DNA from 4 places in the Sporosarcina sp. So3-204 genome. Region 2 is predicted to be linked to each of the others. Evidence: riboswitches for the same ligand, from Rfam matches in the RefSeq annotation. Region 2 holds a riboswitch; each other region holds the start of a gene.
The links. A riboswitch is a leader RNA that binds a small molecule or an ion and turns the genes downstream of it on or off. The one in region 2 is predicted to bind thiamine pyrophosphate.

Region 1 (7,367 bases), 540 kb from region 2:
AGAAACGGCATTACTTTTTCATCTAAAAAACTACTTAGATTTGCAATTATTTTATATGGTCTAAAATTAAATATTGATGTCGTTTTCCGTGATGGGTTAGGACTACTCGCACGTGACGTCCTAGTAATTGCTTTTGCAATCGGCTTAACACTTTGGATTGCTAAATTAATTAAGGCTGACAATATGATTTCTCTCTTATTAGGAGTTGGCACCGGCGTATGCGGAGCAGCAGCCATCGCAGCCATTGCACCGATTGTCAAAGCCAAAGACGAAGATACTGCAATTGGTGTTGGTATTATTGCACTTATGGGAACAGTATTCGCAATTGGATTCACCATTTTAAGACCTATTTTACCAATGATTCCTTTGGATTATGGTATTTGGTCGGGCCTTAGTTTACATGAACTTGCCCATGTTGCGATTGCCGCGGAACCTGCTGGACAGGACGCGCTTGCCATTGCGTTACTCGCAAAACTAGGTCGTGTTTTCTTACTTGTTCCACTATCCTTTATCTTTATTTTTATTATGAAAAGAAAAAACAAAAACTCAGGCGAAGAACAAGCTAAAATTGAATTCCCATACTTCCTACTCGGATTCGTTTTATTAAGTATTTTAGGCAGTTATGTGTTCGGTCATTCAATTCCAGTTTCAGATGGCGTGATGCAAGGAATTTCTACATTCACAGCATGGTTACTCACTTCTGCTATGGTCGGACTCGGCTTAAATGTCAGCTTACGTGATTTACGCACACGTGCTTTGAAACCACTTATTGCGATGACAATATCTTCTATCTGTCTTGCAGTGTTTGCTTACTTTATTGTATAAATGAATAAAAAAATCCATTTCAGCTAATTTCAGTGAAATGGATTTTTTTTATTATTAGAAACCACTAGCATTGAAGGTATCTCCACCTTCTATCGTACCGTTTTGAAATCCTTTATAAAGCCAACTTCTACGTTGCTCAGATGTACCATGCGTAAAACTCTCAGGCACAACATATCCTTGCGCTCTCTTTTGAAGCGTGTCATCTCCAATTGCACTAGCTGCATTCAGCGCTTCGTCTAAATCACCTTCATCAAGCACACCCATTCCCTCTGCATGATGCGCCCATACGCCTGCCAAATAATCTGCCTGTAATTCGAAGCTAACTTGGTATTTGTTATATTCCGTTTCACTGAGCTGTTGACGTAAAGGCGCAAGTTTGTCTGTCGTCCCTAAAAGTGTTTGCACATGATGTCCTACCTCATGCGCAATTACATAAGCCATTGCAAAATCACCAGGCGCATTAAATTTTTGACGTAGTTCATTATAAAAACTCAAATCAATATAAAGCTTATGATCTCCCGGACAATAAAAAGGTCCAACTGAAGACCCCGCTACACCGCAAGCCGATTCTACACTATTCGTATATAGCACTAATTTGGGTTCCTCATAAACAAGCCCTTCTTTTTTAAATAAATCCGTCCAAACTTCTTCCGTATCCGCTAATACGACAGATACAAAATTGGCAAGTTCTTTTTCTTCAGCAGTTTCCGTATAAGGAGCATCTGACGCCGAATCTGTTTGTAAATTTGTCAAATCGTCAGGATTACCGCCAAACAACATAAATAAAATAACAATTACAATTCCGCCAAGACCACCACCTATTGCGGTTTTACTACCCATCCCGCGACGGTCCTCAACATTACTACTTCCTCTTCTACCTTCAGTTTTCATGTTAATTCCTCCGATACCATATCAAATAAACCAATCCTATAATATTGGTATACCCAAAATTACAGAAATTAGCGCTTATAGATTAACGATCGGTGATTCAAGAATAAAACGAAGATTCCTAACTAATTAGCTGACGTACAAAAAAACCGACCCACTAGGCCGGTTTTCAATTCTTCTTTTCATACTTGGTAATGCTTCATTGCTTCCGCCACTTTTACTGTGCGTTTCGCTTGATGCTGAACAGCCGCTTTAATCGCTTCGGCATCATCTACCATTTTTCCATCGTTACCAACTGTTACGCTTGTACCATATGGATTTCCACCCGCCGCATAAGCAGATGCATCAGTATAACCTGGTGCTGCAACGACTGCGCCCCAATGATACATCGCTGTGTAAAGCGAAAGAAGGGTAGCTTCTTGCCCTCCATGCGCATTCCCAGCGGATGTCATGGCACTGACGGCTTTATTCGCAAGCTTTCCTTGTGCCCAAACACCGCCTGTTGTATCCAAGAAGTTTTTAACTTGTCCTGGCATATTTCCAAACCGAGTTGGAACACTGAAAATTATTGCATCTGCCCATGCAAGGTCTTCTGGTGTTACTTCGGGTACATCTTTCATCGCTTCAATCGTTGCCTTCCAAGCTGGGTTTGAATCAATTGCTGCTTGCGGTGCAGTTTCAGCAACCTTCAATATTTTCACTTCAGAACCAAGCTCTTTAGCAGCATCACTCGCCCACTGCGCTAACTGATAATTTGTCCCACCTGAAGTATAATAAACGATCGCCGTTTTTACATTAGACACTTGTTCAGTCTCCTTTGTTGTCATGTTCCCAAATAGTCTGTATAAGTAGCCCATTTTTATTCACCGCTTTAATATTATATTTAGCCTTCAAACTTTTCTTTATACCACGCCGATGCTGCTGCAACTTCAGTACCTGTCAGCGAGTGCCCATTCATTTCCCAATGCGTCACAACTTCTACACCCGCTTCTGTGAGCAAATACGCCAGCTCTACAGATTCTTCAGCCGAGCAAAGAGGATCATTTTTACCTGCAGCAATAAACACCTTCGCATCAGTAAGATTAGGTAATAATAGTCCACGTCTCGGAACCATCGGATGATGCAATACGGCACCAACTAATGAATGTTCGTAGTGGAATAACAAACTCGCCGCAATATTTGCCCCGTTTGAATAACCTACTGCAAGTATATTTGAACGATTGAAATTATGCTCTATTGATGCTTCATCTAGAAAATTATGTAATTCTTTCGTTCGAAAAATTAAATCTTCTTCATCGAATACACCTTCCGCTAAACGACGAAAAAAACGTGGCATATCGTTTTCCAGTACATTTCCCCTAACACTTAAAACAGAAGCTTCCGAGTCAATTAATTCAGCAATCGGCAATAAATCTTCTTCAGTTCCACCCGTACCGTGAAGTAGTAAAATTACTGGTTTATTTGGATTCTTTCCAACTTTAAATATATATTTCATTTCAATCCCCCTACAACTTAATTACCTTGAATTCAAGATAATTTTACCTAATGATTGGTTGCTTGTCAAAGTACTTGTTTATTCAACAAAAAAAGAGAAAGCAATTCGCCTTCTCACTCGAAATTTGAAAATCGCCAATAATGCCAACCTGTAATTCCTGACATCCATTCTAACCCCTTACTTTCAGCCAAATGAATAGGTATCCATTGACTCGCATCCCCGCGCATCACATAAACCTCATGATGCGGCGCTTGATCATGAAAACCCGTTATATCTACTGTACCATCCCGCCTTAATACAGCCTTCACTTCATAATCTATATCGGGCGCAATCATAAGCGGATTTCCCACAGCATGCGTCAAGAGAAACCCAGTTTCCCTTCTATTATGATCCTGGCGTTCTAAAGTGATGCCCTCATTTGACGCAACGCCCTGCTCCCGTATTCGTTTCATATAATTGTATGCGGTTGTTTGTCCTACATCTTTTGTAAACGTCAACGGCGCATCTTTTTTATCATAAGCAAGTTCAATATCCACACGTGTTCGAAAACTTTCACCTTCCGCATCGAACCCTCTGCCATCGCCCTTAAAAAACCGATTCCCAGATAAAAAATTCGGATTTTTAATTAAGGCATCTTTTAAAAACGTCGTATAACGAAAACGCCATCTATTCACATCACCATGCTCATCTTGCTGTAAAGTAGAAACGAGCAGGTTTTTGGGGCTATCTATTAATTTATGAATAGAAAACTCTTCAATTTCTGCTTCTGCAGTATTACTATCTGCTTTCAACTTACCAAAAACACTTGCTAATGCAGATTTACTTTTACTCAAAGCCTCTTTAGATTTCGCAAGGGAACGTTTTGAATAGACCGCATAGATATAAGGTTCCTCTAATGAAAAGTCACGATCAATATAGCGATTTACGTGCACTGTTTCCATGAAAGTCCCGTTACGAAATACGTTGTACTCATCAACATCCTCAATTTCTTCCCATGACAAGGCAATTTGTTCTTCTGTGACAATGGTTGTCATGACAAGGGACTGAAGGGGATTCTCGACATTACGCTCCTCGGCAAAAGCTGATGTTTGAAGAGCAATTACATCGACAACCACATCGTTCACAACACGCTCAACTTTATAATTATAAAGCTTTGCATGTTTAAAATCCCCGTCACCAAACTCAGGCACCGTTCCTTCATAAAGTAAGGTTCCATCCCTGTAAACATTGTACGTTCCACCAATATCATTCCATTTAAAAAATATGATATGTGCTTCATGATTAACCATTTGCACTTCAAAAGGTTGTCCGACTACCATTTACAAGCCCCCTTATTTTTTGAAAGTTTGGTCCTAAACCTACTAGCTAACCAGATCCTTTAAATTTCTATCCCTGTTAAAGAAAGCAAGACTTGACCTTTCAAACGACGCGCCGCTTCTTCTACATTATCCGCATTTGTTATCGCAGATATTAAGGAGACTCCTGAAGCACCTGCTTGAATAACGGCTCCAATTTTACGTTCCGAAAGACCACCAATTCCAACCATCGGGAAGCCTGGTAATTGTTCCTTAATTTCTCTTAATCTTTCTGGTCCCACTACGGCTTGTGCATCGTCTTTCGAAGTCGTTTCATAAAGAGGTCCAACACCAATATAATTCGCGCCTGCATCAACAGCCGCAAGTGCTTCTGTTACAGTATGTGCAGAAACACCAAGCACTTTATCTGGACCAATCTTCTCACGCACATCTGCAATCACACCATCATCTTGTCCAATATGAATACCGTCTGCATCAATTTCAAGTGCCAAATCAACATCGTCATTTATGATAAATGGTACTTTATATTCGTTGCACAATGATTTGCATTGAATCGCAAATTCTTTTAAATCACTTCCAACTAACGCTCCAGGTCCTTTCTCACGCAATTGAAAAGTGGTAATTCCACCCTTTAACGCAGATTCCAGAACCTCTAGCGGATTTTTCTCCCCAACGTTTGTCGTACCCATTATGAAATATAATTCTAGTTTGTGGTTAGTCAATAATAACAACTCCTTCTAATGGTTTTTTATGCTCAATACGTCTTCCATACGCCCAATGATTTGTAGGGCCGTGGCCTCCGCCAATATGGAGTCCATCTTCGATTGCTGCATGGATAAATTGTTTTGCGGAAATGACGGCTTCTTTCAATTCTTTGCCATCTGCCAAAAATGCGGTCAAAGCCGCGGCGTACGTACACCCTGTTCCATGTGTGTCCTTCGTTTCAATCCAAGGAGAGCGTACAGAAAAATGATCACCGCTTGCCGACATAAAAAAGTCTTCTGCAAAAGGTGCATCCGTGCGATGTCCGCCTTTAATAATAACGGAATTTGCACCAAGAGCTATTATATGTTCAGCAGCTTTTTTCATGTCTAAATCCGTAATAATTTTAATTCCTGTTAGTACTTCTGCTTCTGGTACGTTAGGTGTCACAATCGTTGACAATGGAATCAATTCCATCTTCAACGCTTCAACCGCAGCATCTTTTAACAAGGATGCCCCACCTTTTGCAATCATAACCGGGTCAATCACAAGTGGCATGCCGTAATTACGAATGGCATCCGCCACGGCCTGAATAATTTCCGTTGAGAATAACATCCCTGTCTTCACTGCGCCTACTTTGAAATCTTCAGTTATGGCATTAATTTGCGCCGTAATTATATGAACATCAATGGGCTGAATTGCCGCTACACCATGTGTATTTTGTGCCGTAACTGCTGTTATAGCAGACGTTCCAAATACGCCAAGTTCTTGAAATGTTTTTAAATCTGCTTGAATCCCAGCACCGCCACCACTATCTGAACCTGCAATCGTTAATGCCACGTTAACCATTTAATGCCACGCCCTTTTCTTATAATAAAAGCCGCCTCCTCTCAACATCGGGAAGCGGCTACACTCTTTTATTCGTAAAGGGCATACCCACTTCCCTACGCCGGTATAATCCGGATCAGGTTCCAAGGGTCTGCGCAAATCGCACATCTCGGCCTATACAATGGCTCCCCTAGTGGTTGATTGAAACTATTCGACTATTAACTGACTATATCACATTTTAAAATACTCTGGATAGTTTCCTATTTTATATACTTACCCCCTTGGTAGTTAAATAAACATTTAAAGGATGGGATTGATTGCGTGCTGCATACTTTTCGGCTGGCGTTGAAAGGTTCTCGCTGAGCGTTGCTTACTTTTCGCATAACGTTGCTTACTTTCAAATGAGTGTTGCATACTTCTTGACTGACGTTGCAAGGTTCCGTTTGCATTGCATACTTTCCGCATAACGTTGCTTACTTTCAAACGAGTGTTGCATACTTCTCGGCTGGCGTTGCAAGGTTTCGTTTGCGTTGCATACTTTCCGCATAACGTTGCTTACTTTCAATCGAGTGTTGCATACTTCTCGGTTGGCGTTGCAAAGTTTCGTTTGCGTTGTATACTTTTCGCATAACGTTGCTTACTTTCAATCGAGTGTTGCATACTTCTCGGTTGGCGTTGCAAGGTTTCATTTGCGTTGCATACTTTCCGCATAACGTTGCTTACTTTCAAATGAGTGTTGCATACTTCTTGACTAACGTTGCAAGGTTTCGTTTGCGTTGCATACTTTCCGCATAACGTTGCTTACTTTCAATCGAGTGTTGCATACTTCTTGACTAACGTTGCAAGGTTCCGTTTGCGTTGCATACTTTCCGCATAACGTTGCTTACTTTCAATCGAGTGTTGCATACTTCTCGGTTGGCGTTGCAAGGTTTCATTTGCGTTGCATACTTTCCGCATAACGTTGCTTACTTTCAAACGAGTGTTGCATACTTCTTGACTAACGTTGCAAGGTTCCGTTTGCGTTGCATACTTTCCGCATAACGTTGCTTACTTTCAATCGAGTGTTGCATACTTTCCCACCGACGTTGCAAGGTTTCATTTGCGTTGCATACTTTCCGTATAACGTTGCTTACTTTCAAATGAGTGTTGCATACTTTCCCACCGACGTTGCAAGGTTCCGTTTGCGTTGCATACTTTCAGCATAACATTGCTTACTATGCTAATTTTATAGGAAACCACGCGACGTACTTGAGTTTATCACGTTAACTCGACATAAAAGGTAGGAATAATATGTTTTATTTTGCTATAATGAA
Region 2 (7,367 bases):
TGTTTGCTACTAATTTATCAAGATGTGATCTTAACTCTGAGGACTTGCTTCCACCTTTAAAAAATACATCAAGATCCCATATATCAGAATACAATTTTTGTTGCATTAGACTTCCTCCTTTATCTTTCTAAGTTTTCTAAATACACATCTTCATTGTATCATGAATCATCTATTTACCAAAAAAATCACTTTGTGACGAAAGGTTCATACTTTCCAGCGCAGAACAGGCGATTCCTCTGTATACTATGCTATAGGAGGATTCGAAAATGCTACGATTAATTAGTATGACCCTTTCGCTTATTACTATGGTTGCTTTTTATTTAATTGCTAATTTAGTACCACTAAATGGAAAAACGACAGTTGAAATAGCCAATAGACTTCCAGTACTTTTCACACCATCAAACTACACTTTTATCATTTGGGGAATTATTCATACATTCCTTGCTATCTGGTTATATGGTTTTTGGACCAATCTAGGGAAGATCAACTTGCCTATTATGAAAAAAAGATCGATTTACTTTAATTTTAGTTCCTTATTCAGCGTCTTTTGGATTTTGCTTTGGCATTATGGTTTTTTTAATTGGTCGATTGTTGTAATGGCTGCACTTCTGGCAACTTTAACGGCATTGTACTTTACGTATCCAAAAACTGAAAACCGCTTTTTGCAAAGAGTTCCTATTTCACTTTACTTAGGCTGGATTATTATTTTATTTATTGAAAATATGAATTATGTTCTAACACTTTGGGAATGGAGCGGTTGGGGCGTAAGTATTTCCCTTTGGACTGTTATTTTCTTAACCGTTGCAGCTGCAATAGCACTACATTTCTTATATCACCATAAAGATATACCATTAAACTGCGTATTCATGTGGACTTTCATTGGAATTGCAGTAAAGAATGGTTTTGATTCATTGTTTGTAACGTCTGTAGCCCTATTCTTAACAGCAGTTATTGGGATAAGTTTTTTTCTAATCAAACAAGACAAGTTTGAAAAATCGCCTTCCCAATAAGGGTTGGCGATTTTTCTATGTACGTTTCAAGAGGCGTGGGGCTGTTGTAAACAAGAAAACAGCAACCATTGCTGATAATATTGTTGCTGGAATCATATAAGAACCATTGTAAATAAGTGAATACTTCCAAACTGGCGTTCCCTCGGGTGCGTAACTTCCGAAAAAAACGATACCACTTATAAAGTGAATGATGTAACGAAGGATCCCACCTAATACTGTTCCAACGATAATGGCAGTTGTTACCCCTCTTTTGCTGCCTTTTAACCGACTTCTAACTAGCCAGCTTCCCGTCAACGCAGCGACGCCTACGAGCGGATAAGCAACAAAATAATCTAGGAACGCTTGGAGTGGTGTAAAAACAGTTCCACCAGTAATCGCTTGTAATAAACCACTAACAAATCCTGTTAATACCCCACCTGCAAGTCCCCAACGAAAAGCCATGACGATTATAGGTAGCATCGAAAGTGTAATCGCACCACCTTGTGGAAACGAAAAGCCAATCTTATCAAGTATCAACGAGATAGCCCCTAAAATTGCAACTTCTAGTAAAAAAAGTAAACGTTTTCTATCCAATAAATTTCTCTCCCTATCTTTTACGCAGGGGTTTGGGAATAAAAAAAGACATCCCAGATTGAATGGGACGTCTAAAATAAGTCAGGGAAATACCCTCGTTATTTCATACCGGTTTCCATCCACATCCCTACGCAAGAATTATCTTACAGGTTTAAAGGGTCAGGACATAATGTCCTATCTCAGCTAATAAAGCTCCCCTTGTGGGTTAATTACTTCTTCCTATATTGTATAAGACCACCAACTATTAAGCAAGCTGACTCTATACTACTTGTATAGGAGCGAAGACACTATGACAAACAATAAATTATTATCCGCGCTATGCTATTTTAGTTTTTTCTTCTTCCCCTTACTACTGCCTTTTATCATTTATTTAGTTACTGATGATAAAGAAGTTAAAATACATGCAAAACGTTCATTTATTTCACATCTACTTCCTGCTATTGTATTAATTTTAGGTTTTATTATTTTTTCAATTTCATTATTTTCAGTCGAACGTAGAATGACTTCCATAATGACTGGTGAATTTGACCTTTTAAGTATAGCTCCATTTATATTCACAATTTTATATGGCCTTTTATTTTTGGTCATCCTAATTTGGAATGTATTTCAAGGAGTTAAAATACTGAAGTAATGAAAATTATCAACACAAACTCCCTACTTTTTTAAGTTAAAGTAGGCATTTTTGTGTTGTCTCATGTGATATAGTATAAGATGAAATAAAATGAGCGGAAGAAAGGATTTGAGCATCATGATCGCAAAAACTGATCAAGACTTTGAAGGTCTAAAAAAGATTGGAAAAATAGTCGCTGAAATCCGGGATACCATGAAAGAATCGACTAAACCCGGAATGACAACGAAAGAAATCGATGAAATTGGAGGACGTCTATTCGAAGACAAAGGTGCGCTCTCAGCCCCTATCGCTGAATATGACTTCCCTGGCTATACATGCATCAGCGTCGACAATGAAGTCGCACATGGCATACCAGGTTCACGTATCATAAAAGATGGAGACATCGTCAATATAGACGTTTCAGGCTCTTTTGAAGGATATTTTGCCGATACTGGTATCTCTTTTGTAGTTGGAACACCAGATGCTAAAAAACAACTATTATGTGATGTTGCAAAAAGTGCATTCGATATCGCAATGACAAAAGTGAAAGCCGGATCTAGTTTAAGCGGCATTGGAAAAGCGGTAGAGCGTGAAGCCAAGAAGAATGGACTTGCTGTCATTCGAAATCTTACCGGCCACGGTATCGGAAAGTCGTTACACGAAGAACCTCAGCATATTCTTAACTATTATGATCCTTGGGATAAAACACTACTCAAAGAAGGTATGGTTCTTGCAGTAGAGCCCTTCATATCACAGAAAGCTGAAAGTATCGTTGAATTAGATGATGGGTGGACATTCGTTACGCCAGATAATTCACTTGTTGCACAAATTGAACATACGATTATCGTTACAAAAGGCGAACCAATTATTTTAACAAAACTCTAATTAATTTTCAAAAAAGAGTCGTTACAGAAATCCTCAAGAAGAGAGTTCTGCAACGACTCCTTTTTAATTATTTTTTATTTCTAGGTCTCTCTTTATTCGGTCCTGCCGTCTGAAGCGCACCGTTACGCCAGATTTTCTCTACCGTTGTTATTCCTTTTGTTACTTTCCGATAATCACGTTCTTCTGATGGCGTCAATAAAGCCAATACTTCACCTGATTTTCCTGCTCGACCAGTTCTTCCCGAACGATGCAAGTATTGTTCAACAGTACGTGGGATATCAACGTGAATAACATGTGATAGTCCATCTATATCAAGCCCACGTGCCGCAAGATCAGTCGCAATTAAAATTCTGTGTTCTCCTTTTCGGAAACTTTCCAATGCCTGCTGTCTATCGTTAGCACGCATATTGGAATGTAGAACGATGATTGGTGCTTTATTATATTGAAGTTTCATTTCTTTCATTCTAATTTGATCAACATTACTAACAAAAGCTAATGCCCTTATTCCTTCTATATGTGAAAGCCCTCTGAGTATATCCGTTTTATCACGTAGTGGTGTCTTGATAAATGACTGAACGACTTCTCCTGATTTCGGCATATCTTTTTTACCGAACTGTATTCGAAGTGGATTATCCATAAAATCCTCGGCAACACGTTCAATTTCTTCTGTAATCGTAGCTGATACAACAACTACTTGTCTATCATGATTAGCCCCATCAATCATGTTTTTTATGAGAACTCTGTGTTCGCGAGCTAATAACAAATCACCTTCATCAAGAACCATATGCCGAATATCAAATAATTTTAATTTTTTTAATTGTACAAGCTCTAATAATCTACCTGGTGTCCCAACAACAATTGTCGGTTTCTTTTTCAAACGCTCTACTTGGCGCTTTACATTAGCCCCACCGATTAATGGTGCTACGGTAATTTTAGTCCCTGAAACCCAATCTCTAATAACATCCGTAATCTGGATAGCTAATTCTTGTGACGGTGCAATGATAAGAGCCTGCGTTTGTTGCTTTGAACCATCAACTAAATGTAACAACGGAATTACATAGGCAAGTGTCTTACCCGTTCCAGTCGGTGATTCAGCAACGATATCTTTTCCTGCAATCATTTCTGGTATCATTTTCTCTTGAATGGGTAACGCCTTGTCAAACTTCCATTTCTCCTGGAATACTTCATCCATTTTTTCTACAAAGGACATCGCCTTCACCACTTTCTCTCTACTCTATTTAGTGTACCATAGCATTACATTCAACACGTTATTCTAAAATGAAAAGACATTCAGAAGTTACGAAGATTACTCCTGAATGCCCCCCATTATTTTAATTTATAGCCACATCTTTGGATTGCTGTTTCAGCTAGGACCATCAATGAATCAATACAATCCACCAAATGAAGCTCTTTTTTCACAATTGATAATTCTGTGCATCCAAGAATCATTGTGTCGCAACCAGCTTCACGCATTGAATGTTCCATCATCATCCACTTCTCCGGATCTATCGGCATGCCAGCTTTCACATCATCATAAATTAGTGACATTAATACTTTTTGTGTAGATTCATCTGGAATAACGGGTGTTAATTCGTTACGTTCACAAGCTGATTGATAAATCCCTGTTGTTATTGTCCCAGTTGTACCAAGAATTCCTACCCGGTTTGCACCAGCTCTTTTTGCATACTTCACTGTTTCATCAATCATATTAATAACCGGCAAATCAGTACCAGCTTGAATCTGCTCATAGAATGAATGGGCAGTATTGCAAGGTATAATTAATACTTCAGCACCAGCAGCTTTCAATCGATTTGCATCTGATAATATGAATGGCACAGGATTATTCGTACTTTCTCCTAATATAAATGCAGTTCTATCTGGTATATTCGTATTATTGGTGATTGTCATATTTACATGATCCTGATCTTTTTCAGCATCAGTTCTCCGAACAATCATTTCTCCGATAAACATAGTCGCCAGTGGTCCAACGCCACCTATAATTCCTAATGATTTTTTATTCATCTGATTTTCAAGACCTTTACTATGTGAATTCTTCAACGGTTCACCGCCGTCTAAGTTTTTTTCTGAAATTCTTTACTAGTGGGATAAACTTTTCTAATACATTGTACATTAACGGGTTATATACTTTGTCAATCTCTCCGATATATTGCGCAGGTTCATCCTTGTTACAAAAACTTTTCTTGAATTTATATAACCCATCATTGCTACTTAATTCGAACACACCACCGAAATCATATTGTTCGGCACCTTCTTCAATCGCCCACTTAATGAGCTCATAATTCATCACATGATTCGGATTCAAATTCCTTTTCACATTATTACTACCTGCATAAAGATAGTAAAATTTACCATTGTAATTAATCGTAACACTAGCAGCTAATACATCTTCTTCATGATATGTAAGGTATACGCGCAAACTATCGAATGAATCTCGCATTAATTTAAAATAGGCAACTGATCTTGTTGTAATTTTGTTTCGCAACGCCATCTCTTCGTATATTTTATGAAAGATTTCAATATCTTCATCTGTACGTGAATAACGCACTTTCACACCTTTTCGAATAGCACCTCTAATACTACTGCGGCACCCTTTCGAAAACTTCGACATGATTGTCTCTTCATCATGATCCTCTAATTGTAAAATCATATTCATCCGAGGTTGAATAAGCTTATCTTGATCATCATCTTTAGATATTAAACGGAAACCAGCATCTTTATAGAGATTATAAAGTTCATCCGAATATGACACTTCAGGATCAAATTTCAGCATAATTGCTTTATTTTTTTTAGCTACTGCTTCCGCTTCTTTCAAAATTGCTTGAACTAATTCCATATCAAAAATATCGCACACAGGACCTCTTGGTGCATATAAGACAGAGTACCCTAAAGGTAACCGTTTAATAAGTATAGACATTGCAGCAATGATCTCGCCATCTTCCTCAAGATAGACATGTTCATTTCCCCAGTCATCTTTAACTTCTGACCAACGACGATCCTGTGTCACAGAACGAAACTTTGAATGAAGAACGAAATCGTCGTATCGATTCACATCTTCTTTATTCGATTTGTCGAGAATTGCCATTTACCAAAAACCTCCACTATATTTCATGCAAACACCTATAAATAATGCCGCATTCATCAATCCTTCAACGAAAAATACTTTTCAAACCGCTCATAATAACCTTTATAATAAGCATTCACTTTGAATCGTTTTAACAAACCAAAGTCTTTTGAATAGTACAATGTGTTTGAGGATTCACCTTTTTTAAATCGTTCAACAACCTGTTCTTTAAGTTCTTCATCCATCGTGTACTGAATAAGAAGATCCTTTGGAATTGTATGCCATAAATGCGTGTTTTTACCGTATTCAATTGGTGATTCACGGTTATAAACACGGTCTTCAACAAGGTACTTAGCCATATTATAGCCGTTTGCCGTAACAAAATAACTACTTCTACCTTGACGAATATTCAATTCAAATATTTTATATTTCCCATCACGTCTATCATATTTTAAATCTATATTTGCATAGCCTATAAAGCCAATTTCTTCTAGAAACTTTTTATATTGCGCATAAATTTTATCAGTATCTTCATTATACTCGCCGATGATCCCGACGTAATTGCCTATTAGTACTGGTGTGTAATCTTCTAAAATAACACGTCCCAGACACATCATTTGGACTTTCCCATTTTGATTAACGTAGGCATTTAATACACGCATTACTGTGTCATTTCCTGGTATATAATCTTGAATAATTAGAGAGTCTTCATAACTCGATGAATATACTTTTTGGATTGTGTCTATAAAAGAAGCCTTATCTTTAAGAACGTAAGCCTTCTTTTTCCCTTCAAATTGCGCATTAAAATAAGTCATACTATCAGAAGGTTTAACGACAATAGGATAATCAAATGGAAATTCCATTTCAACATCCATACCTTTTTTAAATACAACAGTGTCTGGGTAATCCAGACCGTATTCTTCACACATTTCATAAAATCGTTCTTTATAAACAACTTCATCCATTAGCTTTTCGCTAATAAAAGGCAAAATAAAATGAGGCTCTAGTTGATCTCGATGGCGTATAGCAAGTTCAGCATAATTTTCATTACTTGCAATCATCAACAACTTGTCCGCTCTATTTTTTAACTCACCATGTAAATCAAGTAAACTTTTAATAAATATTTCTGGTTCATCTAATTTTTCATATAGTTTCTTTTCTATTATTTTACTATGCATAGTCGGTAAGATATGACCTTTCGTGACTA
Region 3 (7,367 bases), 420 kb from region 2:
AATCAGGCAGAATAAAATAGTGGCGTTAATTTTTGACATAATTGTGAAGTTCCTCATGTTTAACCTTCCTCTCTTCTTTATAAAGACTATTATCGGTTAGAAAAGTTTTCGTTGCTAACTAATGATTAATCAGTTTTTAGAGAATTCAATACTAGATGAGGTTACATCGTTATAATTTTATTATAAATCTATTAAGTTAATAAAGTTGAGTAATATTTTATGTAATTGAATCAATTTCATAATGTGTACTTTTAAAAAATCATATAGAAACAGAATTAAAAATGATTTCTTAAAAAAACGAATGAAGTAGCTGATTATGCTGTTTCAGATAATTGAAGTTGAAGGAGTCGATCAACAGCAAGTTTACTAGCGTTGTACGCGATTTGAACTAAATCAAAATGAACCTTGGCTTTTTCACCAGTACAATGATAAATCTGATCTAATAGAAAATATCCTTTGAGGTATGCATTTACACGTTCAACGGAACTTCGTTCCTTATAAATTTCATCCCATTTTACTGAGCCACGTGCTGGCGCAGTGTAACGTCTCAGGTCATCAGTGATTTTCTTTTTATAAACCTTCTGACATAAAGTATCAGTAGCGAGTGGACAATTCTTACATTCCAATGGACGTGTGTATTTCAGTGTTTGATACTTACTGTCGAAGCTATCATAACGATACGAATGTTCTCGAACACATGTCGGTGTGAAATATTTATCAAAGCCTATAGGCTCAGGTTCATTCTTCTTATTATAAGCAATGATAGATTGCGATCCGTTACGATAAATTTGTTCGTAAATTGGGTTGTAATCGTAACCTGCATCCATTGTTACGTAGTTTATTTTTAATAAAGGTAGACGTTCTTTAGTACCTTTTAATAATGAGATTGCAGCTTTTCCATCATTAAGACTGCCTGAAGAAAATAGAGATTGAAGAATATATTGACTTTTCGTCCCAACCGCTAGATGACATTTAAATCCATACCAAAAGATGTTCTTCCCTTCACTGTTTTTCTTTATTCCCCATTTGGGTTCAATAGGCACAGAGGAACGAAGTTCCAATAGGGATGCATCAAGTTGATTTTCAATTTTCTTTTCATAGAGCGGAAGGTTCGCTTCCTTTTCAGCTTTTTCAACTAGCCATTGTTCATGTTCTTCTTTCTTTTTTCGGCCACGCTTTTTGGGTTCTTTTTTAACTTTATCCGATTTAAATGGAGCACGATCACGCGCTTCAACATGTGTTGCATCAATAGCTATCGTTTCATCTGATACGAAACCTTCTGTTATCGCTTGGAGAAGAAGACGTTCTTGAACGATTTCTAAAGTATCAGATTCGCTAATGGATGCAATCATACGGGAATAGGAAGCTTCCGATGGAATCTCATCAGATACTAAGAATCCACAATCAACCTTAAACCGTAAATCTGTAGTGAGACGCTTTACAAGGTCCTTAATAAATGGAATGCGTTCGGTGATTCGAATAACCAACGAATAGATCATAGCAGAATAATTAAGTGATTGTTTAGGTCCAAAACGAGACTTTTTCATCATCACGTCAAGGATGGGATGTATGTCAATAACCGACAAAATCGAATTAAATCGATGGGTAGGTTCCAAGTCGAATAAAACTTGCATGTCAAACAGGCTTTCTTGTCGTATAATAGGCATAGAGCATTTCTCCAGTCTGTTAATGTGTGTGTGGTAACTCTCATTATACAGGATTTGGGGAGGTGCTCTATTTTTTTGTGATTTAACACCTAGAGCCCCAAGGGCTCAGAAATATGAAATTGATTCAATTATAAAAAATAGATTTAATTAATCCACTAGCCTTGAACTGTGTGAAACTGTTATGATTAGTCAGTCTGAGATACATTTTGAATTAATGTTATAAAAACTATTATGGTAAAGGTTAATACTCTTTGTCCATATAAAAAAGTAAAGAGGGCATACTAATTGAATCCCTCAAAACAGTTTCAATATGGAAAATAGCAAGAGATGCCTTTGATAACCGAAGGGGAATACTATGAAAGCAACACTTACTATTTTAGGGGATACAGCTTCTCTAAAAGTTCAACAATTACATACGAGTAAAAGAAGATATCTAATTCTAACTATGATGGGGGGATTTTTCGTAGGTCTGGGTATTATCCTAATTTTTTCAATAGGTGGTTTACTTGGACCTACTGGCTTTGCTGGAACAAAAGTTATTATGGGAGCAGCATTTGGTATTGCATTAAGTTTGGTTTTGATGGCTGGGGCTGATCTTTTTACTAGCAATAATATGATTATGACAATCGGTACTTTATCCAAGAAAACAACCTGGTATGAGACAATACAAATTTGGGTATTTAGCTATATCGGCAACTTCATCGGGTCTGTTCTCGTTTCGGTACTCTTTTTCTATTCTGGGCTAGGTTTTGGAGAATTTGCTGACTATATTAGTACTGTGGCAAGTGATAAAATGACGACGCCGTTCGTAGAATTAATTTTTCGGGGGATTCTTTGTAATATTCTTGTTTGCCTAGCAGTTTGGTGTGCTTATAAACTTAAAGATGAGACTGCAAAATTAATCATAATTTTTTGGTGTTTATTTGCCTTTATTACATCAGGTTTTGAACATAGTGTTGCGAATATGACTTTGTTATCAATCTCGTTAATGGTTCCACATCCTGAAACAGTATCCTTGGTAGGAATGGCGGCAAATTTAGTACCAGTTACAATCGGCAATATCATTGGTGGAGCTATCTTCGTTGGTGCAGTTTACTGGTTCGCTAATTCCGGAAAACAAACTTGACGTCTGTAGGGGGAGTATAAGTTTATAATTTGGTTAACGGTAATGGGTCTTGCTTTCTACTCAAATAAATTACAGTCCTTATTTGTAGCGCAAGATCCATTACGTTATCCATTTCCTAATAAATGGAGCTATTATTATTTAAATTTAATTCATTACCAATCCGCCGTCAACGACTAAGTTTTGACCGGTTACTGAACGGCTCCAAGGAGAAGCAAAGAATAAAATAGCATCTGCTACATCTTCTGGTGTCGTGATTCGACCAAGTGGCGTACTTTCTTTAATTATATCAAACACGAAATCAGGAGTTGCAGCACTGGCGTCTGTTTTTAATAGCAGTCCACCTGAAACCATATTCGTCGTAATCCCGTTAGCCCCAAGTTCCTTTGCCATATTACGTGTCATCCCAAGTAGTGCGGCTTTACTCGTATTATAGTCATGGTAGGGTACTACAGGGTTTTGAAATAGGTTTGTTCCGATATTGATAATTCGGCCGAAGTTAGCGTTTGCCATATCCTCACGTCCAGCTTGCAATGTGTTTAATGTAGCTTTAACACTGCCTTCAAATTGACTATTGAAATCTTCCCAGCCAATTTTATCTAATTGTTTACGTGCATCGCCATTAAATGAAAAATTTATTAGCGCATTATTTATGATTGTCGTAATAGATTGTCCAAAATGGTTTTTAGCTTCCTCGAACATCGCCTTAACTTCATCTGTATTCCTGACATCTGCTCGAATTGCCAAAGCCTGATTTCCGCCAATTTCATCTACAACTCCATTGGCTTTATCCTCACTATTAAAATAGTTTACAATAACCTTTGCACCTTGTTTCCCGAATGCCTTCGCTACTGCGGCGCCAAGTCCTCTACTTCCACCTGTTACTAATACAACTTGATCATTAATTTCCAATTATTCCAGCTCCCTTTTTTTAGACACAAAAAAAGACCACTAGAAAGTGATCAGCATATACAAATTACGTATCTGCCACTTTCCTCCGCCGGTATCACCCGGATCAGGTTCAAAGGGTCAGAGTTTCCTCTTCTCAGCCATATGGCTCCCCTAGTGATCTAACATATTTTGTTTCATTATAAGTATATCATAATCTTTTGAAAGTCATGAATGAATAATATATTTACCTAATCTATGATATTCAATACAAATTAAGTAAATTCAATTGTATAATAGATATGTAAAGGCTATTAATAAAAAGATTACTAAATAATTGTGTGAATAATCGTAATTAACTCGTCTTTATAAATATATTTATTTTACTTTCTAATAAATGGTCGAAGGAGATATTCATAATAATGAAGTTGTCACTTAAACATCTAATATTGATGGTCGCATTGCTTTCGGTAATATTAACACTTTTTAGTAGCATTACCGCCGGATATCGTGTGAACCAAGAAAATTTAATTGAAAATACTTTAGAGAAAAACCGTGTTTATTCTCAGAAATTAGCAAAAACAACAGATGATTACTTGGGAACTACACTGCAAACATTGGGTTTCAGTTCAAAAGAGATTGCAAGATATTTAGAAAAAGAGGATAGCGATATCCTATTGGAAAATGAGGCTGAGCGTTTATTAAATCAAACAAATTCATTTAATTCCGTTGTCATTACTTCAAATGAAGGAGAAGTTATTGCGGCATCTCCTGAGTCCCTTGGTATAGTTGGTAAGCAATTAAGTTCAGTTGGTGGACTACAGGCATTAGCTGAAAGGAAGCCTTTAATTTCAAAACCCTATATTTCAATTACAAATCGTTTAATTGTATTTATATCACAACCAATTTATGATAATGAAGGGAATTACTTTGGTTTCGTAGGTGGTACGATCTATTTATTAGAAGATAATATTTTAAATATCTTGTTGGGAGAACATTTCTATCAAGATGGATCCTATGTGTATGTGGTCGATATAAATGGGCGTATATTATATCATCCGAAAAAGGAGCGCATAAATGATATAGTGAAAGAAAACCCTGTTATTGATGATTTAGCAAATGGAATTAGTGGTTCCAAAAGAGTCGTTAATTCTGAGAATACAGATATGTTAGCTGGCTATACTTATATGCCTCATGCAAAATGGGGTGTCGTTTCCCAAACACCTACAGTAGTCGCTTTACTTCCATCAAATGATATGAGAAACGAAATGATTATAAAAACATTACCTTTTTTACTGATTTCTTTTATTATCATTATCTTTATTTCAAATAAAATCGCTTTTCCATTGAATAAACTGGCGCATTACGCCAGGGGAAGCATGAAAAAAGATAGACTTGAAGAAGTTAAAAATGTGAATGCGTGGTATTACGAAGCTATTCAATTAGAGCATGCGCTCGTCAATAGTCTTATGTTCTTTAGAGATAAGGTTAATTACTTTATTCATGAGTCAACTACAGATCCTTTAACTGGTTTAGTGAATAGGCGAATGATAGATGAACTAACGAAAAAGTGGTTGTTAGAAGAAACACCTTTTGCGGTCATATTATTTGATATTGATAGATTTAAGCGGGTTAATGATACGTATGGGCATAATGTTGGCGACGAAGTATTGAAATACCTTGCTGAAGAAATGCAGAAAGTAGCTAGTGAGAAAGATGTGTGCTGTCGTTACGGTGGAGAAGAGTTTATTCTTTTGTTGCCAAATAAGACAAATAAAGAAGCGTATGAAACTGCTGAAAGACTCCGCAAAAAGCTTGAGAATACGATTAGTCCTTGCGGAGAAATTATAACGATATCCTCAGGAATTGCAGGGTTTCCGGTTAACGCAGCCCATATCATAGATTTAATTGAGCAAGCGGATAAGTGTTTGTATGAAGCTAAAGAGAGTGGTCGAAATAAAAGTATAGTGTTTGAGAACTAGGAATTACCGATGTAACATAATTTTATAAGCAGTCGTAAATAACCCATCTTTGAGCTACACTCCACGATGGGTTATTTAAATTTAAGGTATTCAAAGATAAGGATTTAAATTGCTAGATAAATAGTTGTAATCCAATTACTTTGAGACTTAATTGATTAAGAACACTTGTATGGTATAATTACGTTTCTACGGAATGGGTAATCTCCGTATAGTAAACTCAAGCTATGTGAATACTTAATATTGTATAGCGGCCCAATAATTAATTAAAACTAATAACTTTTTACGTTACGATAACATAGTAGCGAAAGGAAGACATTTTATGAATAGTAAATCAAAACCAATACCATGCAGATTAGAAATTACAAATAATGCAAGCAACGGTATAAAGAAATGGTCAAAGGACGAGAAAGCCTTTTTTTCATTACAAGATGCCTTTGATGTATACATAGAAAAACGTTCGCCAAATAGACAAGGTAATATGACGTTTTTAATATATTTTGATAATAAAAAGAACAATGCTTTAGCTAAAAAGTTAAACAATCGTGTAGCGGTGATGGAATGTATCTATAAAAATGAAGGGTTTTTAGCAACTGGTTTTCAAGTCAAAGGCAGAAATGAGCCGGTAATGACAAATAGACGCTTTGCTACAAAACTTAAATTTAATGTAGGCAGAAGTACAGGTATTGCAACGCCGATTGAATTGTATACAAGTCTTCGGGAGTTACCGATTGCAGATGAGCGTTCTGAATATGTTAAGAAAAGAATCTCGAGTTGGGAAGGTTATTTACGTATTCAAGAAAGAAATGCAGATGTAGCTGATTTAAGCGTATCCTATTCCAAAGCTAGTTTTAATAAAGACTTTAGTAAATTAAGTCTTGTTTGCAACGGCTTGAATAGTAAAGACTGCCAGACGATTGCTGGTTTCAGTGTGAAAATGAAAGGTCAATCTGATGATGTTGGTACTGTAACTCAAGTATTACGATCAAAAAAAATTGTTGAAATTGAACTTAATCGTAAGTATCAAGAAAGAGCTAGACAAAATGGCTGGTTTCCAACACCTAATAAAGAAGTTGTCTTCAGCAATTTTGCAGAGCTTAGTCAAGTTAGAAGATTAAGAAAAGGATTTAAAGATCTTCAAGATGGACTTGCGGCTAATGCGAATTTAGAAAGAATACTATTTGAAGAACGACCGACTGTTCAAATTTCAAAGAAAAAGCTAGAGTTGGACTTCCATAACGAGTTAAATGAGTTTCAAAAAGAAGCGGTAATAGGGGCTATGACATGTAATGATCTATATGTGATTCAAGGGCCACCGGGAACTGGGAAAACAACTGTTATCTCTGAAATATGCCATCAGAATGTCAAAGCGGGCTTAAAAACTTTAGTTGCTTCACAGGCAAATTTAGCTGTAGACAATGCACTTAGCCGATTATTATCACATCAGGATATTCGAATTTTACGTTATGGACGGACAGATAGTATTGAAGAAGAAGGGAAAAGATTTATCGAGGAAAATGTAGCTTCTCATTGGAAAAATCAAACTTATAATACTGTTAATGAACAAATTCAGCAACATCCAGTTCGCTTGGAGCAGATTGTTAAAGAATCCGATGATGTTCGATTAAGCATTCAAAAATTACAAGAAGAATTGGATTTATTAGATGAAAAAATACGTTTAAAAGAAATAGCTCAGTTAGAGCATCTTAA
Region 4 (7,367 bases), 550 kb from region 2:
GCTTATAACATGATTGTCCAGGCAGAAAAAAGTGGGACTTTAATAGAGGGTGCCACAATTATTGAGCCAACCTCTGGAAATACAGGCATTGGACTTGCGATGAATGCAGCTGCAAGAGGGTATCGTGCAATTTTCGTCATGCCTAATAATGCGACGATTGAACGTATTAACTTGATGAAAGCTTACGGTGCAGACGTTGTTTTAACGCCGAGTGCAGAGAGGATGCCGGGTGCAATTGCGAAGGCGAATGAAATTGCTGCGGGTATCGAAAATAGTTTTATCCCGATGCAATTTGAAAACGCGGCAAATCCTGATATTCATCGAACGACAACAGCAGTTGAAATCATTGATGCTTTGGAATCAATTGATCGAAAGCTCACCGCTTTTGTTTGTACGTCGGGCACAGGCGGAACGGTTACAGGCACCGGGGAAGCACTCAAAGCATATGATGAAAACGTGACTGTTCACGTTGTAGAGCCTGCAGGTTCGCCGGTATTATCTGGTGGGCAACCTGGCAAACACAAACTTGTTGGGACGAGCCCTGGTTTCATTCCCCCAGTGTTAAATACATCTGTCTATGATGAAATCTTCCAAATTAAAGATGAAGAAGCATATGAAACTGTACGTAACGTGGCCGCGAAAGAAGGTATTCTTATCGGCCCTTCAGGCGGTGCCTCTATATACGCGGCACTTGTCGTAGCAAAACGATTAACACCGGAGGACACAGTAGTCTGTATTGCGCCTGATTCTGGTGAGAGATATTTGTCCAGTGATTTATTTGAATGAAGAAAGAATTGGAAAAAGCATACTTTCCACACAATCTCAAGGCCCCCTTTACAATAAACTAAGTTATGTTATCATTACTATGAAAACTGAATAGGATTTTGCCACTAGAGGTGCCTTTGAAAAAGGCTGAGATGCATATACATATGCGGATTCTAAGAACCTGATCTGGGTCATACCAGCGTAGGGAAGTGAGCCGCAACCTTTATTTATCCAACCCAAAATGTGCGCCGCTTTCTGAGAATTTCAGGAGGCGGCTTTTTATATTTCATTAAAATAGGAGGAATAAAACATGACAACAAACTTATTACAAAAACTTAGAAATGAACAACCACTCGTCCACTGCATCACAAATATTGTCGTCGCCAATTTCCAAGCAAACGGACTACTCGCACTCGGCGCTTCCCCCGTCATGGCGGATGCGCCGGAAGAAGCTGCAGAAATCGCAGCAGTTTCTGCATGTACCGTTCTCAATATCGGGACACTAAAAAAGCAATCCGTTGAGTCTATGATACTTGCTGGAAAAAGCGCTACGCAACACGGTAAACCTGTCGTTCTCGACCCAGTCGGTGCAGGCGCAACAATATTTCGGAAAGAATCAGTCCTTCGTATTCTAAACGAAGTAGACGTCACACTTATCCGTTGTAATGCGGGCGAACTTGCGGCCATCGCTGGTGTAAGTTGGCAAGCAAAGGGCGTAGATGCGGGTGAAGGAGTAGGAAATCTAGCGGATATCGCTAAACAAGTAGCCGAAGCACATAACTGTCTAGTCGCCGTTTCAGGGGAAATCGATCTACTTACAGACGGGACAGAACTCATAAAAATTATAGGCGGACACCCACTCATGACCCGTGTTACAGGAGTTGGATGTCTTCTTAGTAGTGTCGTTGGTGCATTTCTAGCAGTTGGCAAGCAAAACCATATGAAAGCCGCCGCCATAGCACTGACTTTTTACAAAAAAGCAGGCCATACTGCCGCTAATGTTTCTACAGGACCAGGTGATTTTAAAGTTAACTTTATAAATGCGCTATATTCAATTGATAAACAAGAAGCTGTCTCACAATGAATTTACGTAAACTAACGATCATGACGATGTTCGTCGCTATCGCAGTCGCTGGATCTGCGTTCATTTCATTCCCAGCAGGAATTGCACGCGCATATCCAATTCAACACGCAGTAAACGTTATTGCGGCCATTCTTCTCGGCCCTGGCCCTGCAGTTATCATAGCTTTTGTGACTGGTCTCATTCGTTTATTGACAGGAACAGGGTCATTACTCGCCTTCCCCGGAGGTATGATTGGTGCTTTTCTAGCAGGTATTCTTTATAAAAGTTTTGGCAAAACATGGCTCGCAGCTGTTGGCGAAATTACTGGTACGGGGGTAATCGCCTCTTTACTAGCAGTCCCCTACGCAAAAGTTTTAATGGGGACAACATTTACAGCATTATTTTTCGTGCCACCGTTCCTCGCATCTAGTATTTCAGGTGCACTTATCGGTTTAGTACTTGCCGTTCGTTTGCAAAAAAACGTATTTACTAATCAAATAAAAAAAATGCCATTTACAAAGTAATAGCATATATTTTACAATCCATGCCTCCCTTTGAGTTAAGCGGCGAAAGACTTTTCTTGACGCTTCTAATAGTATTAGAATTTATATATTATCGCCCAACCAAATAAATTAAAGACAAAAAGTCCAAATTCCACGCTTAAAAGCAATGGTAATTTAGACTGTTCCTTTTCAATCTCTATATCAATAAGAAATTGCTAAATACTGTAGTGAAGAGTATTAAGTAACTGAATGGTATCAAGTTTCTATATCCTCAAAATCTTATTAGATCACAATCTGTTAACTATCGAGTATTGCACGTCTTTTTAAAAAAGGTTGGATATTGTACCTCATGCGAAGTAATTTCTTCAACTAAATTAAATATGTTTAATAAGGATGAAACACGACTATTAAATTGTTCCGAATTAATAATCTTTTCATTATGCATAATTTCCAAAGACTTCAAGAGTGAAATACTGTTTTTGATAAAAACTACCTTTAACTCCCTTTCTTCAAGTAACTTTACTGACTCGGCTAAACTGTTTTCAAATGTCATAGTTTGTCCTTCAACTATCTTTGATAAAATTGTTTTTAATTCATACATAGGATTCAAATAGCTTCGCCTCCAAATAATGCTCTTTCCTATTACGTAAAGTTCTAGCTCTAAATATTTTTACTGGGTTTATTTTCTTAGAATATAAGTGACTAAAATATGTTAAGCTAAGAATGTAGGCGTACTAAAGGTTACTATTACTTAAGATTCATACTTATTGGAATTGGATAAAGTTATATCACTGCCAAAAAAGATATATCGAGATGGCATTTGAAATACCTCTTCTAATTTCAAAATATTAACATAAGAGATATTTGAAGAATCTCTTTCCCATTCTTGATATTCCGCTAAGCTGATGCCTATCTTTGTTGAAAGTTCAGAAGGAGTCATTCCATATTTTAATCTTAAAGAATAAATGGTCTGGAGCAAGTAAAAGGGTACTGCGTTTTCAGAATTCAAAAAATCACCGCCTTTCACTATAATATATTACTAATAGTAATACTTCAATTTTGATAGCTAAAACTTATAGTTATTATATTTCATATTAAATCAATGCAATACCATTACCTATAAGGCATCCAAGTAAACATCGTACAAGATTTATCTTTAGAATTATTCTTTTCATTACTAATAGTAATAAATTACTCGAAATATGAATGATACTTTCAGCATTTGGAAAGTATAGTATGTAGTAGTCATGCTAAAATAAAGTATGAGTTTAATTGGAGGTTTTGTGCTTGGTCAATTCTGTTCGGAATTTGTTTTCAAAACGTTTAAAGAATTTACGTGAAGAAAGCGGAATAACGATGGTTGAACTTGCGGGAGTTTTAGGTATGAGTCAGGCGACAATTTCAGAATGGGAAAAGGGAAACAAATTTCCTAGAGCAGGTGCTTTACAAGGATTAGCACGTTATTTCAATGTACCTATGGAATATTTCTTTAAGGATGAAGTCTTTCTAGTAGCTGAAATGGTAAATATTCCACTGCATACAAAAATCTCTCAAAATACGTTGGCAATGACTAATAACTTTTCGGATGAAAATAGTAAGTATATTAAGTTACCAACTTCTTTTTTAACTTCTTATGTAACAGAAGAAAATCTTCAAGCATTTGTAGTTCCAGAAGACAGCATGAATCTTATCTTCCCAAGATATTCCACAATTGTTGTGAAAAAAATAGAGCGAGAAGACTTAATTGATGAAGATATCATTATTTACTTGTTTAAAGAGGATTACACTATTGGACGATTCAGAAAGAATGAAGCAGAGAAAGTTTTTTTGTTTAAATCAGAATCTACTAATCCTTTATATTATGATGTAGTCGTTCCGTTTGAGGAGATTCATCATGTAGAAGTTATTGCTAAAGTTATATGGTACGGGGTTTCGATTTAACTTGTATAAGATAGACAATAAATGACCGTCAACCTCTCAAAATGGGCTTGACGGTTATTTTATTTTTCACTCTTGTATCCTTTTTCCCCACTTCCCTCTATATAACTAGTAAAGGGGGAAGATTAGATGACTAATTATTTAGCTGACTATGCAAACTTCAAAAATACAGACTTGATGGACGAGGCTGCGAAACTTCATATATCCGCAAACTCGAACAATATGAACGACACCGATAGAGCTGTCCTGGACATGATTCGCCGTTATTCCGTGAATTACGGTGCTGCCCATCTGAAACACAATACAATCCAAAAGGCCATCGGAAAATCAAACGCAACTGTTAGACGTACAATTCGAAAGTTAGAAAGACTTGGCATTATAGAACGTGTTCATTTCATTCGCCCAATTATGAGCGGTCTAGGTGCCAATATTTACATCATTAAACCTATCCATGATCTAGATCACTAAAGACATTTATACAATGACTACTATGGAGCAATTCCCAACAAAAAACTTAGCCGAATAAAATCTCTTCTTTCTGTACTAATCAGAGATAGCACTTTAGCACATTACATTACGGTGTTTACCTCCAACAATCATCATCCATGCTAATAAAAAAGCCTCGTTCAACATGGCATTACACCATTTTAAACGAGGCATGTAGCTCTATTTAATTTTGATGAACAAGTAAACATCGGCATTATATTGATCTTCGTATCGATCAGCGGAGTTGGCTAAGATACTCATTTTCACTTTATCATTTTCTTGAGTAATCGCGGCATCTTCTACCGACATTTCTTCTCCATCGTACTGGTCGAAAACTTTAGTAAAGATTTCTTCAGTATCTATTCGAATCAATTCTTCTTCATTTTCATTCATTACACGGATTGAGATAATACCGTTTTCATCATGACCATTTACTACTTTGTAGGTAGAACCATCTTGATTGATATTTATCACTTGTTCAGAATCATTTTCAGCGTTCGAACTATGAATATACAAATGAGCCATATAATCATAAGCCGTAATATTGGCAATAGGATTATTATCCCAATCCAAGTATGCTGATTGACTTTGATTCATGCCATCATCTACTTGGTCGTAAATCTGTTTAAAACCAAAATTTTCCTCGAAGCTATTATTATAATTAATATTTTTAGGCAACCAATCAATTTTATCTGTATAACCCATATTCTCTAAATAATTTATTGTCTGCGTAATTACTTTCTTATCTTCATTAGATATCGTTGAATTTGGCAAAATTGTATCATTTTCAAGCATATTATTTTCTAACAGTGTTTCTTTCAACAAGCTAATTTGATTCGTTCGACTTACCGTAAAGGCATCGATTGGCGGCATAATTGAGATGACTGAAAAAACAAGTAAGACAGCAACGATTAAGCCGTTCTTCCTAACTGGCATAAAGCTGAATATTATTCCCGCGATGATTGCAAATACACCAAAGAGAATAACATAATACCTTCCGTACGTAACACCCGTTTCACTAATTTTAACAATAGAGGCTATCGTTTGGAATAAAACAATGGGTATCAATACTTCAGGAAATATTTTCCTGAAAAAGTGGGCGAATTTATTATCCAGATGACTTGCAAGAATATAAACGAGAATCACCGTAATAGCATACGACACTAAAAGTGGTTCTAATAAGTTCTTCGTCCAGAAATCCCCACCGATATTCAATAGAATATAAGCTAGAAGAATGACAGTATACAAGGCAGTCAACGGAATAATAATATATGAAATCAAGATACTTAAATAGTTTGGACAACTGACAGCTCGTTGCACTTTTCCCTCTCGCAGCGCCAACTGCTCAGTTGTTAATGTTAAATCTTTATCCCTTTTCCCAAAGTATGGTGGTGTAAAGGATAGAAAAAAGATTGGTGCAAATAAAGTTAAAACAATATTTAATGTATGCGGAATTGTATTCCCAGCAACAGAAAACAATAGATTATCTACTGCAAAAATGATTAAACTAATGCCACCAGCAATAATTCCAGTGAAAAGGACTGTTATAAAAACAGCTTTAAATGTTGCCATAAAACTTTCGTTAAAGGTTATTTTACTTTTAATAGAGGGTATCCATATAAAAGCCATGAGTAGCGCAAACACCGAAACCCCTGTTTTTATACTCGTTTCCAAATTAAAAGTATCATCTGGGTAGACTGCGAAAAAGTATGCGGCTGCTAAAACTAAAGCACCGACCATTAGCAGTAGGCGTTCGCTCTCCTTCGTAAAGAAGCGTTCATAGATCTGTTGTGCAACTATGCTTAATAACGCTCCAATTAAAAAGGTTACTAAATACTGTACATAATGATCCACATCTTGCTGGATTATGATCGCACTAGTAACAGCGGCAGCTAAAAGTAACAGCATCGTTAAAGGATAACGGTTTGTAGCTTTTATAATGCCATCAAACTTATTTTGAAATCGTTTTTTCACTTCCATCAATCTCACCTTCTTCCAATTTTTTATCACTCTATAAATCAATACCCAAAACTTATATCTTCACCACTATAATATCCGAAGATGTTTATTGTATTTCAAATTCGCCTGATTGATTCCCTCTAACAGCCATATTCTATAGGGGTCGTTCTTGTCGCGGGTCAAAAGGATGTTGGTCATAATTGATTAACTAACTCTAGTATATACCTTTTAGGAAATAAATAATTAATTTATTTGTTCATAAGCACTGGAAGATTTTAAGTCCTTTTAGAACTAATTAAATCTACTAATGTTTATAATACAGAATACAGGAGGCGTTTAAGATGAAAAACTTTGCTTTGTATCGGATTTTTCGCATTGTCTGGATGTCCGTTAAGTTCTTTACACAAGTCACCTTATTTCGCCGACGTTATAGAGGTCGTTTCACAACTTCAGTTAATGAAAAATGGGAAAGACTTGTGACAAAACAAGCGCGAGAATATAAAAGAACCGCTTTAAATTTAGGCGGATTAATGATTAAAATGGGACAATTTCTTTCGACACGTGCAGATATTATGCCGCCGTCCTTCATCGCAGAACTTGAAGGTTTAACCGACCATGTTACACCCGTCGCCAAACATAAAGCAATTGAATTA

Region 1: another riboswitch for thiamine pyrophosphate. It lies ahead of thiD (bifunctional hydroxymethylpyrimidine kinase/phosphomethylpyrimidine kinase); the one in region 2 lies ahead of thiT (energy-coupled thiamine transporter ThiT).
Region 3: another riboswitch for thiamine pyrophosphate. It lies ahead of AC3RV6_RS13085 (3-oxoacyl-ACP reductase); the one in region 2 lies ahead of thiT (energy-coupled thiamine transporter ThiT).
Region 4: another riboswitch for thiamine pyrophosphate. It lies ahead of thiM (hydroxyethylthiazole kinase); the one in region 2 lies ahead of thiT (energy-coupled thiamine transporter ThiT).

What each region holds. Positions count from the first base shown of each region.
Region 1 covers NZ_CM176485.1:3,628,277-3,635,643, forward strand. The annotation lists gene AC3RV6_RS17945 (YeiH family protein) at 1-825, shown strand, start outside; gene ypfJ (KPN_02809 family neutral zinc metallopeptidase) at 880-1,716, opposite strand; gene wrbA (NAD(P)H:quinone oxidoreductase) at 1,896-2,570, opposite strand; gene AC3RV6_RS17960 (alpha/beta hydrolase) at 2,597-3,208, opposite strand; gene AC3RV6_RS17965 (DUF3238 domain-containing protein) at 3,322-4,527, opposite strand; gene thiE (thiamine phosphate synthase) at 4,587-5,213, opposite strand; gene thiD (bifunctional hydroxymethylpyrimidine kinase/phosphomethylpyrimidine kinase) at 5,239-6,075, opposite strand; TPP riboswitch at 6,151-6,256, opposite strand; gene AC3RV6_RS17980 (hypothetical protein) at 6,534-6,683, opposite strand; gene AC3RV6_RS17985 (hypothetical protein) at 6,862-7,011, opposite strand.
Region 2 covers NZ_CM176485.1:3,084,416-3,091,782, forward strand. The annotation lists gene AC3RV6_RS15290 (M3 family oligoendopeptidase) at 1-106, opposite strand, end outside; gene AC3RV6_RS15295 (tryptophan-rich sensory protein) at 267-1,010, shown strand; gene thiT (energy-coupled thiamine transporter ThiT) at 1,026-1,583, opposite strand; TPP riboswitch at 1,691-1,792, opposite strand; gene AC3RV6_RS15305 (magnetosome magnetite crystal formation protein family) at 1,873-2,214, shown strand; gene map (type I methionyl aminopeptidase) at 2,332-3,078, shown strand; gene AC3RV6_RS15315 (DEAD/DEAH box helicase) at 3,146-4,288, opposite strand; gene cuyB (cysteate racemase) at 4,405-5,136, opposite strand; gene AC3RV6_RS15325 (lipid II:glycine glycyltransferase FemX) at 5,141-6,181, opposite strand; gene AC3RV6_RS15330 (carboxylate--amine ligase) at 6,238-7,367, opposite strand, start outside.
Region 3 covers NZ_CM176485.1:2,663,924-2,671,290, reverse strand. The annotation lists gene AC3RV6_RS13100 (hypothetical protein) at 1-57, opposite strand, end outside; gene AC3RV6_RS13095 (transposase) at 315-1,667, opposite strand; gene AC3RV6_RS13090 (formate/nitrite transporter family protein) at 2,023-2,793, shown strand; gene AC3RV6_RS13085 (3-oxoacyl-ACP reductase) at 2,938-3,702, opposite strand; TPP riboswitch at 3,766-3,864, opposite strand; gene AC3RV6_RS13080 (sensor domain-containing diguanylate cyclase) at 4,101-5,660, shown strand; gene AC3RV6_RS13075 (DEAD/DEAH box helicase) at 5,980-7,367, shown strand, end outside.
Region 4 covers NZ_CM176485.1:3,635,814-3,643,180, forward strand. The annotation lists gene cysK (cysteine synthase A) at 1-786, shown strand, start outside; TPP riboswitch at 883-990, shown strand; gene thiM (hydroxyethylthiazole kinase) at 1,076-1,849, shown strand; gene thiW (energy coupling factor transporter S component ThiW) at 1,846-2,352, shown strand; gene AC3RV6_RS18005 (hypothetical protein) at 2,633-2,941, opposite strand; gene AC3RV6_RS18010 (helix-turn-helix domain-containing protein) at 3,083-3,340, opposite strand; gene AC3RV6_RS18015 (XRE family transcriptional regulator) at 3,619-4,272, shown strand; gene AC3RV6_RS18020 (helix-turn-helix transcriptional regulator) at 4,399-4,737, shown strand; gene AC3RV6_RS18025 (DUF4153 domain-containing protein) at 4,936-6,735, opposite strand; gene AC3RV6_RS18030 (ABC1 kinase family protein) at 7,056-7,367, shown strand, end outside.